3 regions of the Bradyrhizobium sp. B097 genome follow, and region 2 is predicted to be linked to each of the others. Evidence: riboswitches for the same ligand, from Rfam matches in the RefSeq annotation. Region 2 holds a riboswitch; each other region holds the start of a gene.

Region 1 (5,181 bases), 3.2 Mb from region 2:
CTGCCGCGCGCTGAACCGGGTTGCGCGCCGCGACATGAACATGGGCCCCGAGAGCGACCAGCGTCTTTGTCAGCAGCGATCCGATCGTGCCTTGCCCGACCAGGCAGACGTTGGATTTATGGATGGTGATCTGCGTATTCTCAATGATCACCCTCAGCACGCCCTCGACGATCGCCGGCCCGCGCAGCAGCATCAGGTCGACGTCCCATTCGTACTCATGCAGCGTGATACCGAGCGCTTCGGAATGAGCCTTGAGGTTGCGGTCCGCCCAACCGAGTATGATGTTTGCGGATGGCCGCATGCCGGCCAACATCTCGCGCGTTGGAATGATCTTTTCCGGGCACTTCGGTGCAAAAAGCGCGCCTTCCGCACTGATGCCCGGAATTGGAAAGAGCGCTATGTCAGCCCCCTTCAAGGCGTCGGCGGCGTCGGAAGCATGATAGACGCCCTCGATGCCCTCATCAGGCCACGGGAAACCGTACGCCCGAACGACGGCTCCAGCCCTCACGGCGCAGCGGGCGATCTCCTGTTCGCGTGCGTCGCCGGCGACTATGGCGATAACCGTGTTCTGCCAACTCATGGGGCCCTTACCTTCTCGATGAGCTGATCCCTGGACATACCGGAGATACCCATCGCTTCCGCAGTCCGCCCGCCAATCCGGAAGTCTGTTCCGACCGCGGCCTGCGCGAGGCGATAGAGCGAGGTCGCCACCGGCACATCTACCCCGGCGATCCCTGCAAATTCGATGAAGGGCAGCAGGCCATGGCCGAAATCCTCTTTGTAGTAGCGGGACTCGAGCGAGTCCGGCCCCTTGATACGGCGATTGGCCTCGCCGCCGGCAATCGCGGCGGCGTAATCGGTAACGTCGACCACATCGGCCTCGACCGTGCCGAGCAGCTTCATCTCTTCGATCAGGTTCGGCAGTTCGTGCCCGAATGCCCGGGCGACTGCCAGCCGCTCATCGTCCAGTTGCCGCATCACCCGGGCGACGCCGGGCGTCATTGCGTCGACGTAGAACGTGAAGCTGCCGCCGGTCGCTTCCACCCAAGCGGCAGCCAGCACCGCGCCAGGTGGATGCAGGATCATGTTGACGTTGGAAAGGTCGGAGGCGATCACGTCGGCTACAGGTACCACGCCCGGATACAGTTTTGCCGCGACCTCCAAGGCTTCCGCGCCTCCCTTGAGAGCCGCAGCCTTCAGTTGCTTCGCCCGACCGCTGACGGTCACAGCATCGGGGCGGTATTTGCGCGCGACATAGGTGAGCGTGGAGAATTCCGCCACCGGCGGCACTGCGCAGCCGGTGCGCGAATAGGTTTCCGCGAACTCCAGTGCCCCGCCGGTGTGACCAGGATTGAGCACGACGGGCCTGTTCGACGGCCAGCCGGCCTTGGCGAGTGCCTTGGCTATGGCCGAATGCGAGAACGTCGGAAGCGCGACCACCGCTACGTCCACCCCGGAGATGGCTGATTTGAGATCGGTCGTGATCAGGGCAGGCTTGGCGACCCCCTCGCCGAGCTTTCCGTCGAACGCAACACCGCCGAGCCTGAGATGCGGCTCGAGCGTTTCGGCCGAACGCCCCCAGAAGTGAACGGAGTGGCCCGCCTGAACCAACTCCGCGACCGAGGCCGCGCCGCCCGCCCCCGCTCCCAGTACAGCAACCTTCATTCTGGCCTCCGCAGATCCGAGCGCAAGGGCACCTCCTGAGATATATTTTGATCACAGAGTATGATCACATACGCCATTGTCAAGCTGAACGAGCGCTCGCCCACGGAGGGGTGCCCATGCATCCGCAGCAACGGACACATGGTCCGGGCGTCCGGCAACGGCGCGAAGGCCAACGCCGTGAATCCGTTCATGCCGTTTGCTCCGCGTCCAGGCGGAAATGCTCCATACGACCGGCAGTTATTTCGCCGGCGACGCATTCGGCGACCATCTCCGCCGTCGCGGCCGAAACCGTCCAACCCAGATGACCGTGGCCGGTGTTGTAGAAGACCCCGGGCATCCTGCCCTTCCCGACCCGCGGCATCATATTGGGCATCATCGGACGCAGCCCAGCCCACGGCACGACGCGATTGGTATCGACGGACGGGAACAGCGTTCGCGTCCAGTCGACCAGCGGCTTGATGCGGTCGTGGCGTATGTCGCGGTTCATGCCGTTGAGCTCTGCGGTGCCCGCCACGCGAAAGCGCGCGGCGCCCAACCGGCTGGTCACGATCTTGGCGCCGTCATCAAGCAGGCTCACCCAGGGGGCGGCCTTTTGACTCCGCTCGTCGTCGAGATGCACGGTGATCGAATAGCCCTTCACCGGATAGATATTCAGGCGATCACCGAGCATCGCAGCCAAGTTGCGACTCGCCGATCCGGCACATACGACGACGCCATCGGCCTCGATGATCTGATCGACCAGGCCCTGATCGCCGCAAGACGCCTCATACGAATGTGCGATGCGATAAACGCCGTTCCGATCGATCCGCCTCACCGTGGCGTCAAAGATGAAGCGGACACCTCGCTGCTCGCATACCTTGGCAAGTCCGTAGGTGAACTTATGGATGTCACCGGTGGAATCCGACGGGGTGTAGAAGCCGCCGAAGAAATCGCCATGCAGGGTTGGCTCGATCGACTTCACCTCCGCGGCGGTGACCGGACGACGGTCCAGGCCCCCGTCCACCAGAATCGCATTGACCTTCAATGCATGCTGGAAGCTGGCCTTGTCCCGATAGATATGCAGGATACCGCGACGTTCGTGATCGAAGTCGATGTGCTCGCGCTCAGCAATTTCGAACAGGTGCTTGCGCGCGGCAATGGCGAGCCGCACGGTCTCGATCGTATTGCTGCGATATTTTCCGATGTTGTAGACGAATTCCCCGAGCCAGGCATATTTGTGCCAGGTCGGTGCAGGATTCATCAGCAGCGGCGCATCGCGCTTCAGCATCCACTTCACTCCCTTGAAAACCGTCGACCAGCTATTCCAGACCTCGGCATTGCTCGCCGATAGCTGGCCGCCATTGGCGAACGACGTCTCCATTCCGGCATAACGCTGCCGGTCGATCACCGTGACGGAATAGCCGCGATTGAGAAGGGAATAGGCAGTGGTGACGCCGGTGATACCAGCGCCGATGACAGCGATATGGGGCATTACTCTCTCCGCGATAGAAATTGGGAGCGGACCGAAGCCCGCGGCTCATCCCCAATCTGTCGCTGTACCTGAGAGATTAGCCACGGCGGCTTGGCCGGTGCGGCGGTCCCCTTCGGTGGGCACTCGCAGTGCCACTCTCCAGATCGTTCAGCTGCATGGTCACCTTTGCCTGAGAGTTTCCTGGGGGTTGCTCCTTCGGCGCCGGCCAATACCGCCACGGCGGCGACCGGTCTCTCCCATGCAGCCTCTTGAACGCGTGAATTCTTTGGCTGCCATGCGCCTCCGCCATGGAAGGCGAGCTATCAATTCCCTCCGTCGTACAGAGTGGTGGTTGTTTCAACTTGTTCCTCATGCAGACCGGCGCGCTCGACCGCTGCCGCGGCAAGTTCGCGAGCCTTACGCCGAATCTCTGCCTCGTCGACGCCCTGCACCTTTCCATCGGCGTACAGCACCTTGCCGTCGACCCAGGTCTGGGCGATCGAAGCGGTCGACGCCGAGAACACCAGGGCTTGCAGTGGGTCGTGGAACGGCGTCCACTCCACGTGGTCGAGATCAAAGAGGATGAGATCAGCCTTCTTGCCGATCTCCAGCGAGCCGATCTCGTCGTCCCACATCAACGCCCTCGCGCCTTCGATGGTCGCCGCACGCAGGGCCTGGCGCGCCGTGAAGATATCCGGTTGCAGGCGTGCATCCTTGAACATGCCTGCGACGATCAGCATTTGCCGCATCAGATTCATGTTGCCTGCGGCCGACACCCCGTCGGTGCCGAGTCCGACTTTCACGCCCGCCTTCACCATCTCCGGATACTTTCCGATGGCGGTTGCGCCCTTGCCAAGCTTGAACGACGAACACGGGCAGAAGGCGACACTGGCGCCACGGTCGGCAAGCAGGCGGACTTCGTCGTCCGACACTGCCGCGCCATGGGCGATCACCAGGTTCTTCTGGATGCCTCCAGCCCTGTCGATGCGGGTGATCGGCCATGCGCCATACTTCTTCTCGCAGACCCTCGCCTCCTCGATCGATGTTGCAAGGTGGTAGGTCGTGCCGACGCCCAGCCTTTCGGCAAGCTTCACGGCGCCGACATGAAGTTCGAGGCTGCACGGCTCCTTGCCCTCGATGTTGACCCAGCAGCGTGCGCGGCCGTCGAGTGCACCGTTGTAGCGAATGACACAGTCCTCAAGGACCTTGAGCGCCGCTTCGGCGTTCGGGAAGAAATGATGATCGACCATTTCCTTGGTCCAGCCACGAGGAAGCTCCGGCGGAGGATTGTCGGCGGCATGCCGCCCGGTGATGCCGCGAATGCCCACCTTCTCCATCGCGCGAACGACGATTCCGGGATCGTATTGCGATCCCATATCGAGGAAGCAGGTGGTGCCACAACGCAGCATCTCCGTGACGCCGAGCAGCGCGCCCCAATATTCGTCCTCTTCAGTGATGTGAGCGTAAAACGGCTTGGCCCAGTGGAAGACCCAGGCACGGGTGTTGAGATTATCCGGAAATACCGCGCGCGACAGCGTCTCCGAAAGATGGACGTGGCTGTCGACGAAGCCGGGGCAGGCGCCGAGCATCCTGCCGTCAACCACCTTGTCGAAGCTGACGCTCTTCTGCCGCGCCGCCACTTCCCTAGCAGGGCCAATATCGGAAATGCGATCGTTCTCGATCACCAAGCTGGCATTGCGCAGGACCGTATCGTTTTTGTCGACCGTGAAAGCGAAGTTCAAGTCCTTGATCAGTGTGCGCATGCCTTCACCCAATACTTGCTTTCACGGACTGTATGCCCCGCCGTGACGACGAGCAGTTTCGGCAGCGCTCGACCGGGCGAAGCCTGTCGTCCGGTCGTTCGCGGCCAAGGACCGCCGTCAGGCGACCGCGGCCCTCTTCATAGCGCCGCCTTTCTTGGCAGTGCCAGCGGGAATCAACCGATCGGTGTCGGCGTAGTCGGACAGCAACTCGGAGCCGTTGGCGGTTACCAGCAACATATCCTTGTTCTGCATGCCGAAGCCATAGCCGGTGTCGTAGCAGAGCGGCTCGAAACCAAGCACCAT
Region 2 (5,181 bases):
CTGCAGCCGCGCTGCGATGTAATTGGCATTGAGGATCGCAACCTCAGTCGCCCGCGTCAGCCCTTCGCCGCCCATCATCAGGATGTAGATGTAGGAGATGGTCAGGATCGACGCCGAGCCGAACGGCGCGGCCGACACCGGGCCGATGGCGTGTGCCGTCGCCCCGTCGGTTGCGGGATGGCCGGGCAGATAGGGCGCAAGATGCGCCTTCACGCCGATCGGGCCCATGCCGGGGCCACCGCCGCCATGCGGGATGCAGAAGGTCTTGTGCAGATTGAGATGGCTGACGTCGGCGCCGTAGTCGCCGGGCCGCGACAGGCCGACCTGCGCGTTCATGTTGGCGCCGTCGAGATAGACCTGGCCGCCATGCGCATGCACGATGTCGCAGATATCGCTGATATGCTCCTCGAACACGCCGTGGGTCGACGGATAGGTGATCATGACCGCGGCGAGATTGGCGGAATGCTTTTCCGCCTTGGCGCGGAGATCATTGACGTCGACGTCGCCGCGCGCGTCGCACGCGACAACCACGACGTCCATGCCGACCATCGCGGCCGAGGCCGGATTGGTGCCGTGCGCGGAGGAGGGGATCAGGCACACCTTGCGGTGCGGCTCGCCGCGCGCGAGGTGATAGCCACGGATCGCCAGCAACCCGGCATATTCGCCTTGCGCACCGGAGTTCGGCTGCAGCGAGATCGCGTCATAGCCGGTGATGTCGCACAGCCACTGCTCCAGCCGCTTGAACAGCGCGTGATAGCCCTTGGCCTGATCCGCGGGCGCGAACGGATGCAGATTGCCGAACGCCGGCCAGGTCAGCGGGATCATCTCGGTGGTGGCGTTGAGCTTCATCGTGCAGGAGCCGAGCGGGATCATCGCGCGGTCGAGCGCGAGGTCGCGATCGCTGAGCTTGCGCATGTAGCGCAGCAGCTCGGTCTCCGAGCGGTGGGTGTTGAACACCGGATGGGTGAGGAACGCGCTGGTGCGGCGCAGCTCCTTCGGCAGCGCCTCGCGCGCGGCCGCCTCGATCTCGGCAAAGCTGAGCTTGCCGCCGAACACGCGCCACACCGCTTCGACCGTCTCCGGCGTCGTGGTCTCATCGAGCGCGATGCCGAGCGTGGTCGCGCCGATGCGCAGATTGATCCGCTCCGCCTGCGCGCGGGAGACAATCTCGATCTGCTTCGCTCCGGCCTCGACTGTCATGGTATCGAAGAAGGCCTCGCTGGTCGGCGCAAAGCCGAGCTTGCGCAGGCCCGCGGCGAGTACGGTGGCGCGGCGATGCACGCCGCGTGCGATATAGGTCAGGCCTTCGGGGCCGTGATAGACCGCATACATCGAGGCGATCACGGCGAGCAGCACCTGCGCGGTGCAGATGTTGGAGGTGGCCTTCTCGCGGCGGATATGCTGCTCGCGGGTCTGCAGCGCGAGGCGATAGGCCGGTGCACCGCGCGAATCCACCGAAAGGCCGACGATGCGGCCGGGCAGCGAGCGCTTCAGCGTGTCGCGCACCGCCATGTAGGCGGCGTGCGGTCCGCCATAACCCATCGGCACGCCGAAGCGCTGCGCCGAGCCGATTGCGATGTCGGCGCCGAGCTCACCGGGCGAGGTCAGCAGGGCCAGCGACAGCAGGTCCGCGGCGACGATCGCAAGCGCGCCCTTGGCGCGCAGCGATGCGATCGCCGGCCGGAGGTCGCGCACCGCGCCCGTCGTGCCGGGATATTGCAGCAGCGCGCCGAGCACGTCGGCCTTGTCGAGCTCGGTCAGGGGATCGCCGACGACGAGCGCCCAGCCCAATGGGGCGGCGCGCGTGCGCATCACAGCCAGCGTCTGCGGATGCACTTCCTTGTCGACGAAGAACACCTTCGCCTTCACCTGCGAGTGGCGTTCGGCGAGCGCCATCGCTTCGGCCGCCGCGGTCGCCTCGTCGAGCAGCGAGGCGTTGGCGACATCGAGCCCGGTGAGATCGCAGATCATGGTCTGGAAATTGAAGAGGGCCTCGAGCCGGCCCTGGCTGATCTCCGGCTGATACGGCGTATAGGCGGTGTACCAGGCCGGGTTCTCCAGGATGTTGCGCTGGATCACCGCGGGCAGGATGGTGCCGGAATAGCCCTGGCCGATCAGCGAGGTGAACACCTGGTTCTGCGCGGCGAGCTCGCTCATATGCGCGAGCGCTTCGGTTTCGCTCAGCGCCCGGCCGAGATCGAGCGGCGCCTTCTGAAGGATCGACGCCGGCAGCGTCTCATTCATCAGCGCCTGCAGGCTCGCGGCGCCGACCGTCTCCAACATCGCGTTGATGTCGCGCGGGGATGGTCCGATGTGTCGGCGGACGAAATCGGTGGCGGCTTCGTTGATCGGCTTGAAGGGCGCGTTCATGGGCTAATCCTTGGGGTGATCCTCAGGCGGTGTGCGCGGCGTAGGCGGCCTCATCCATCAGGCCGCCGAGTTCGCCCTTGTCTGATATCTTCAGCTTGAAGAACCAGGCCTTGCCGCCGGCATCCGAATTGACCAGCGCGGGCTCGGCCGCGAGCGCCTCGTTGACCTCGATCACTTCGCCGGTGATCGGCGCGTAGACGTCGGAGGCGGCCTTGACGGATTCGACGACGGCAGCGGCCTCGGCCTTCTTCAGGCTGCGGCCGACCTTGGGCAGCTCGACGAACACGACGTCGCCGAGCTGCGACTGCGCGTAATCGGTGATGCCGATCGTGGCGACGTCGCCCTCGATGCGGAGCCATTCGTGGTCGGACGTGTACAGCGTCGTCATGGGGATCGGTCCTTTGGCGTTTAGCGTTTGTAGGTATTGGGAACGAAGGGCGTGGCGGCGACCTTGAGCGGCAGCCGCTGGCCGCGCACTTCGGCGAAAACCGTGGTGCCGACGGCGGAGAGGGCGGTGGGCAGATAGCCCATCGCAACCGGCGCATTGAGGCTCGGGCCGAAGCCGCCCGAGGTCACCTTGCCGATTGGCTCGGTTGAGGTCGGATCGGCAAACAGCGCGGCGCCTTCGCGCACCGGCGCGCGGCCATCGGGCTTCAGGCCGACACGGCGGCGGGAAGCGCCTTGTGCGAATTGGGTGAGAATCTTGTCAGCGCCCGGAAAACCGCCGGCGCGGGCGCCGCCGCTGCGGCGAATCTTCTGCACCGACCATTCCAGCGCGCCTTCGACCGGCGTCGTCGTGGTGTCGATATCGTGGCCATAGAGGCAAAGCCCGGCCTCGAGCCGAAGGCTGTCGCGTGCGCCGAGCCCGATCGGCAGTACATCGGGATTGTCCAGCAGTGCAGTGACCAGAGCCTCCGCCTTGTCTGCGGGCGCGGAAATCTCAAAACCGTCCTCGCCGGTATAGCCGGAGCGCGAGACGAAACAGTCAATGTCACTGAGGCGGCGCGGTCCGGCGTCCATGAATTTCATCGAACTGACATCTGGGCAAAGTTTCGCCAGCGCCGATTCGGCTTTCGGCCCCTGCAGCGCGATCAGCGCGCGATCGGCCAGCGACACGATTTCGCACGCTTCGGAGAGATGCGCGCGCAGATGGGCCTCGTCCTCGGCCTTGCAGGCGGCGTTGACCACCAGGAACAGGTGATCGCCGAAATTCGCCACCATCAGGTCGTCGAGCAGGCCGCCGTCGTCGTTGGTGAATTGCGCGTAGCGCTGCCGTCCCGGCGCGATGCCGGCGATGTCCTGCGGCACCAGTTTTTCCAGTGCGAGCGCCGCGTCGCCGACCTTGCCGGATTTGGCCTTCAGCACGAGCTGTCCCATGTGGGACACGTCGAACAGGCCGGCTTCCTTGCGGGTGTGGAGATGTTCCTTCAGCACGCCGGCGGTGTATTGCACCGGCATGTCATAGCCGGCGAACGGCACCATCTTGGCGCCGCGCGCCAGATGCAGCGCGTGCAGCGGGGTCTGTTTCAGCGGGGAGGTTTCGCGCGCAAGCATCACAGGGCCCTCGCGGTTCCCGCCGGGGACCTATTTCCCCTTGAGAAACCTGCAGAAAGCCCCATCTGTCGCTGTGCCTGAGAGTATTATCCCGTCGGCGGACGCATCGGGGAGAACCCCAGCGCCTCTTTCCAGATGTTAGACGTCACGCGGTCCTTTTGCCTGAGAGTTTCCGGGGCGGTTGCTCCTTCGGCGCCGGCGGTAAGGCCGGTCTCTCCCGACGTGACTAATAACAGGTAGGTAGAAAACACGGCGCCACCAAGACTGTCAACGCAGCTCTCGCTGCTATCCAATGGGCTTTGTGCTGCCGCGGCAAGCCCATGATCCGCCTGCACAGTTTCTGGACACCGCAGCTGGCAATGTCTAAAAGCGTTCGGCCGGAAAATGACGCCTTTTTGCGGCTGGCCGGCCCCTTTTTCCGATTGGATGAACATGAGCAGCGTCAACGACATCAGGTCGACATTTCTGAACTTCTTCAAGGAGAACGGCCACGAGATCGTGGCGTCGTCGCCGCTGGTTCCGCGCAACGACCCGACCCTGATGTTCACCAATGCCGGCATGGTGCAGTTCAAGAACGTCTTCACCGGCGTCGAGAAGCGCGGCTATCAACGCGCCACGACGTCGCAGAAGTGCGTGCGCGCCGGCGGCAAGCATAACGACCTCGACAATGTCGGCTACACCGCGCGGCATCTCACCTTCTTCGAGATGCTCGGCAACTTCTCGTTCGGCGACTACTTCAAGGAGCGCGCGATCGAGCTCGCCTGGAATCTGATCACCAAGGATTTCGGGCTGAAGAAGGACAAGCTGCTCGTCACCGTCTACCACACCGACGACGAGGCCGCCGGCTACTGGAAGAAGATCGCGGGCTTCTCGGACGATCGTATCATCCGCATCGCGACCTCGGACAATTTCTGGGCGATGGGCGATACCGGCCCGTGCGGTCCGTGCTCCGAGATCTTCATCGATCGCGGCGAGCATATCTGGGGCGGACCTCCGGGCAGCCCGGAGGAGGACGGCGATCGCTTCCTCGAATTCTGGAATCTGGTGTTCATGCAGTACGAGCAGGTGACGAAGGAGGAGCGCGTGGCGCTGCCGCGTCCCTCGATCGACACCGGCATGGGGCTGGAGCGCATGGCGGCCATCCTGCAGGGCGTCGAGAGCGTGTTCGAGACCGATCTGTTCCGCCATCTGATCGATGCGGCCGCCTCGGCCCTCGGCCATGGGCCGAACGCGCAGAACGTGGCGTCATACCGGGTG
Region 3 (5,181 bases), 3.7 Mb from region 2:
ACGAATAGAAGGTCGCAGCCTCAAGGCGAAGAAAAACGCTTCGAGCGGGTTATGCCTCCTGTGCCGCAAACAAAGCGCACCGGGGTCATGCCATGGCAGTCGGGGCCCGCCCTGGCCGCAACACGCGATCTTTCACTCTCGGCGGGGCCGAGGCAAGTGTGGCGCAGGCATTCAGTGCATTGATGACAGAAAGCTCCGACCGCAGACAGGAGAGAAAGCGGCGGCCATTCGACAGCCGGCCGGGTCGCTCTAGACATGGGCGACGGGCATGGACCAGGCCGGATCACGATGCTTCTGCCAGTACATGTCGATCATGCGCCGCGTGATCGGACCGACGCAGCCGCCGGCGATCGGGGCTGCGTCGACGCGGGTCACGGGCATGATGCCTCCCGCGGTCGATGTGATGAAGACCTCGTCGGCGGCGCGCAGTTCCGCGGGAGAGACGTCGGCAGCTTTGGCGGGCAGTCCGATCTCCGCGCAAAGGTCGAACACGCTTCGGCGCGTGATGCCGGGAAGGACGCCAAATGCCGGAGTACGCAGCGCGCCGTCCCTGACGATGAAGACATTGAAGCCCGGACCTTCCGCAATATTTCCGTTGGCGTCCAGAACAAGTGCGGTTTCGCCGCCGGCGTCATAGGCATCGAACAGGCCCATCACGAGGTCCAGCCAATGATAGTTCTTGATGGAAGGGTCGACCGATTTTGGGGAAATTCGAATAGTCCCGCTGATCGAAACATGCAGCCCGCGTTCGAGTTGCTCCTTGCTGGCGACGGAACCGAAGGGCACGGCAAACGCGATGAAGCGGTTCTCCGCCTGGCGCGGATCACGGCTGAAGGTCGGCGACGATCCGCGTGTGCAGATCATCTCTACATACGCGGACTTGTGACCCGAGAGCGCCACACAATTGTGGAGGATCTCCTCCACCTCGTCGCGGCTGTACGGGAGTTTCATACGAAGGCGCTCCACACTGCGCCAGAACCGGTCCAAATGGAGATTGAGGCGGAAGAACCGCCCCTCCCACACATGTGCAGTATCATAGGTTGCATCGGAGTGAAGGAAGCCATAGTCCAGCACCGAAACTTTGGCCTGGGACACAGGAAGATACTGACCATCCATGAATGCTATGCCGTGAGGATAACGACGCCGGTCAATGTGATTCTGTTCGGTGCCTGGCAGCGCATTTGCGGCGTCAGTCAGTGTGATCTTCACGGTGGTTCTCCGGGCGATTTGCCTTGCCGCCGCGGTACGGTCCGTCACCAAATCGCAACTTCCCGTCGGCAGCCGCTTCTGGTTCTCACGTCTTGCCGGTGCCTGGAAATCAATTGCAGGCCATATGCGCAACGAACGCTCCAAATTGCCTGTCGTCGTGGATGAATTCATGCATCGCCCGCTTCCCGAGACCAGCGTTTCGTGGGTTGCTTTTGCGGCGTCGGGCTTCTCAAGAAGAGCGAGAGCAAGCCGCCCGGCGTGCGGCTCGTGGCGATGACCTTCTTCGGGGCTCTGCCGCGACCCGGTGGTTTCATCAATTCCACGCTCTTTGAACGCAAAGGGCAGGGTGGCGATAGCGCCGTTGCCGTCGCTGAAGTTGAAAGGCCCACAGACAGAAGAGCCCGTGGGACAATGACGCGGTCCGGTCCCTTGGGGCACCGCGTACCAGCCGGGCTGTCGGCCTGAAGCGCGGACGGCCCGGTAGGGGCTGGTTCTTGCGATCGCCTCGTGCGGGTTACGCCTCAAGAAGTCTTTGCCATGACTTGCGTCGTTCTTTGTACCGTCTATTTCATCGACCGGAGCATTTTGGCGCAAATCTACTGCCAAATATGTCATTGATCGCGCCGCGGCGCACTGAAGAGCCGTTGCGGCCGGTCTGGCGTGCCTGCGAAGTGCGAGAACTCGAAGCATGAACGCGATTTGGCATCCGGCATTACGAGGAGACGCATGTGAGAATAGAGCCCTGCGCGGCAGATGATCCGGAAATGGAATAGCCGTTCTCAAGGCTTGGATAGGAGAGGCACCTGTCGAAGGTGCGCCGACGGAGCACCCCCAGGAAACTCTCAGGCAAAAGGACTTCCAATGCCGAACAATCTGAAGAGCAGCCGCGATCGGCGCTCACCGAAGGGGATCCTCTCGCAGCGAGGAAAAATCTCTCAGGTAGAAGACAGATGGAGGCCAGGACTGGCGGAAGGCCGAACCCTGCTGTTGGAGAGATAACGTCCCATATCATCGTTCAGGTGCAGGCATCGCTGGCGTCACAACGGCTTACGCGCTGTTGCAACGTGGCCACCAGGTGACCGTGATCGATCGCCACCGTTATCCGGCAATGGAAACGTCATTTGCAGATGGCGGTCAGCTACTGTCATGCATAACGGCGGAAATGGCCGCGGGGCTGGTGGGCGGCACTGCCAATGCCGGTGTGAGCAGCTGATCCCCTTGGAGGAGCTGCCGGCCGATCGCAACCCAGCTCTTCCAGGGAATATTGCGAACCGGCCTGCGCGAGCCGCGGGAACGATAGAGCGAGCCTGGGACGTTCGTGCTTTCGAGCCCGAATGATTCAGCGGACAGTTCGATATCGAGAGGCCGTTGATTTGCCTCGTTCCCGCTACACCCTGATTCTCGGCTCGAATTTAACGCGATCAAGCGTGATCATGCTCTGGAATTTCCGTACGTTCGGATTTGTGTAAAGCTTCGTCTTCACGAAGAGGTCGAACGCCTCAACGTCGTCGACGGTAACGACCAGAACGAAATCGGCATCGCCGGTGACCATGTAGCACTGGCTGACCTCATTGGCGGCGCGCATTGCGCGTTTGAAATCGTCCACAAGGTCAAGCCGCTCCCGGTCGAGTTGAACTGTGACAACGACAGTCAGCGATTTGCCGAGCGCTTTCGGATCGACGAGCGAGATATCCGCAACTATCACGCCATTCGAACGCAGCTTGTTCACCCGTCGCATGCACGAGGCTGGAGACGAGCCCACGGCTTCCGCGAGCTCGGCAAAGGAAAGCTGGTTGTTTCTCTGCAGGGTCGCAAGAATTCGTCGATCCAGGTCGTCCATTTGCCGCACCCGGCTATCTCTTAAAGGGTTCCAATCGCGAGGCACCGCATTGGTATCGAAATCAGCGAGCGAATTTTCTAGGTTGCATCGATCCTGCGGTGCTTGTTTCACCGGGCTGCGCATTTTGCAACCAAACTCTATTCCGTCCTGCGGTCTGAACCGTTGGGGGCCAGCCGAACAGCTGCGCCGGCCAATCGACCCAACTAAAGGCCGCGAAAAGAAGGCTCGGGCGTCCCGGGCGTCCCGAGCCAACGGGCCCACGAATGGTTGACACCAGGAACGCTGCGCCGGAGCCGAAATCGTGGAGCTGTTGCTTATGAGTGAAAATATCGTCCTGGAAGAACACTGTTGGCAGGCGCTTTGTCAGGCTGATGTGTCAGCCCAGGAAAGAGCCAGCGAGGTCACCGCCGAAATCGGCCGAAGACCGCACTCTTCGGCCCGCGGGGGCAACACCCGGATCTTAAATCCGCTGCCAGTCCGCCAATTCGCGCCCGGACAACCCGGCTCAAGGGTCCTGTTCCTGAAGCACCGCAGCGACGCCTCCGGCCCGCTTTCACGTGTGTCGATCGTCCACCGGTTTCAGTTTTACCGGTTACGGCCGAACACCTGTTTGAACAGTGACCGTGTTCTTCGCAATTACCTGGCCTGGCGTTGCACCTGCGCGCTTTCATGAGAGCGTCAGTCGCACCATCGGTGAGCTCGCCAATCTCGCGTGGTACAGCAACCCGGATAACAGCGTTGCCATATCTGTTCCAGGTTGACCCGCGCGATAAATATGGTAGCTCTAATATAGCTGGTATATAAGGCATATCATCAAGGTAGTGCTTGCGAAGCAGGGGAAGCAACACCGAGCCAAGGAGCTCACGGGATGTGTCGGCGCCGGAGGAGCCAGCCCGCAAAAGACTGGCTGTTGATCTCGAGAGGGCATGGCGCCGTGTTCATCCCCGCGAGCGCGCCGTTGTCATCCAGTATCCACGACGCGTTCGTCGTCGCGTGGCCGGGATTAGGCCGCTCGCTGGTCTTCCGAGAAGCGGTAATGGCGTGAGTGTGCCTGGAGCGCGGAGAAGGCGGTCCGTGTCACCGTTTGGTGTAATCGGCCATTCCATGGAGCAATAAAGATGTCGAGCACGATCCCGTCCTGGCCGAGTGATGCTGAAATAAGCTCACGAATCTCTCGCCTTAGGGATAACATGGCCGGGGCGGCGATTGAGGCGCTGGTTCTCACGTCCCGACACAACTTCGAATACTACACGGGATTTCGCAGCCTGTACTGGATTTCGGACGCGCGTCCGATGCTGGCGATTGTTCGGCGCGATCAGCCGGGCGTATCGATCCTGATCTCCCGGATTGAGCAGCGCAACGCGCGCCAGATTCGTAATGCGGACGTGCGCCCTGTCTACTATGACGGGTTCACCGACAGTGCACTTCAGGCGGCCGCGACGTTTTTGCACGGGCTTCCGGGCGGTTCGGCAATCGGCTTTGATTATGGTTTCGACATGTTCGGCCGCGGATCGGTCATGCTGATCGATCTTCTGCGTGCCGCGCCCCATCAGTTCCGGCCCGTCGATGCGGCCGATCTGATCTGGCGCCAGCGCCTGATCAAGAGTGAGCACGAGTTTCAATCAATTCGAGCGGCCTGCAACGTTGCGACGGATTCGTTTTTTGACGGACTGGCCGGCCTCCGGCCCGGGGTGAGCGAGTACGAGTTCGGTCAATTGCTTGAGCAGCGGATGATCGGTCGCGGCGCAGACAGTGTCGAGTGGCTTCCTGTCCGCTTTGGACGTGGCGATTTCTCCTATACCCGGCCAAACGCGGACATCAGGCTGCAGAAAGACGATTTCGTCTGGGTCGATATGGGTGTGCGCCGTGCCGACGCGGTCAGCGACTTGAACCGCGTGGCAAAGGCCGGCAAAGCCACACCTGAACAGGAAAAGCTTTATGAGGTGGTGAGAAGCACGACGCTCCGCCTGGCCGAAGGGATTCGTCCCGGCATGACGGGCGACGACGCATTCGCGCTTTACGCCGAACTTTGGTCTGCAAGGAATTTCTCCGATTTTCCCCTCTCGGGGCGCGTCGGACATGGCTCGGGAAGCGGACTGACGGAGCCTCCGTCCCTTTTGGCCGGTTCGACC

What was found. Region 2 has a riboswitch for glycine ahead of gcvT (glycine cleavage system aminomethyltransferase GcvT). Riboswitches for the same ligand answer to the same signal wherever they lie in the genome.
Region 1: linked by a shared signal. The riboswitch ahead of AAFG07_RS30685 (D-amino acid dehydrogenase) and the one ahead of gcvT (glycine cleavage system aminomethyltransferase GcvT) in region 2 are both predicted to bind glycine.
Region 3: linked by a shared signal. The riboswitch ahead of AAFG07_RS33040 (FAD-dependent oxidoreductase) and the one ahead of gcvT (glycine cleavage system aminomethyltransferase GcvT) in region 2 are both predicted to bind glycine.

Annotation. Positions count from the first base shown of each region.
Region 1 is NZ_CP152412.1:6,631,774-6,636,954, forward strand. Features, by position in the region: gene AAFG07_RS30675 (dipicolinate synthase subunit DpsA) at 1-580, opposite strand, end outside; gene AAFG07_RS30680 (NAD/NADP octopine/nopaline dehydrogenase family protein) at 577-1,665, opposite strand; gene AAFG07_RS30685 (D-amino acid dehydrogenase) at 1,853-3,136, opposite strand; glycine riboswitch at 3,283-3,385, opposite strand; gene AAFG07_RS30690 (amidohydrolase family protein) at 3,439-4,878, opposite strand; gene AAFG07_RS30695 (Xaa-Pro peptidase family protein) at 4,996-5,181, opposite strand, start outside.
Region 2 is NZ_CP152412.1:3,458,537-3,463,717, forward strand. Features, by position in the region: gene gcvP (aminomethyl-transferring glycine dehydrogenase) at 1-2,370, opposite strand, end outside; gene gcvH (glycine cleavage system protein GcvH) at 2,393-2,758, opposite strand; gene gcvT (glycine cleavage system aminomethyltransferase GcvT) at 2,779-3,924, opposite strand; glycine riboswitch at 4,066-4,154, opposite strand; gene alaS (alanine--tRNA ligase) at 4,357-5,181, shown strand, end outside.
Region 3 is NZ_CP152412.1:7,189,549-7,194,729, reverse strand. Features, by position in the region: gene AAFG07_RS33045 (aminotransferase class IV) at 250-1,197, opposite strand; glycine riboswitch at 1,991-2,076, shown strand; glycine riboswitch at 2,077-2,169, shown strand; partial or broken gene AAFG07_RS33040 (FAD-dependent oxidoreductase) at 2,237-2,359, shown strand; gene AAFG07_RS33035 (Lrp/AsnC family transcriptional regulator) at 2,597-3,049, opposite strand; gene AAFG07_RS33030 (hypothetical protein) at 3,366-3,722, shown strand; gene AAFG07_RS33025 (Xaa-Pro peptidase family protein) at 4,168-5,181, shown strand, end outside.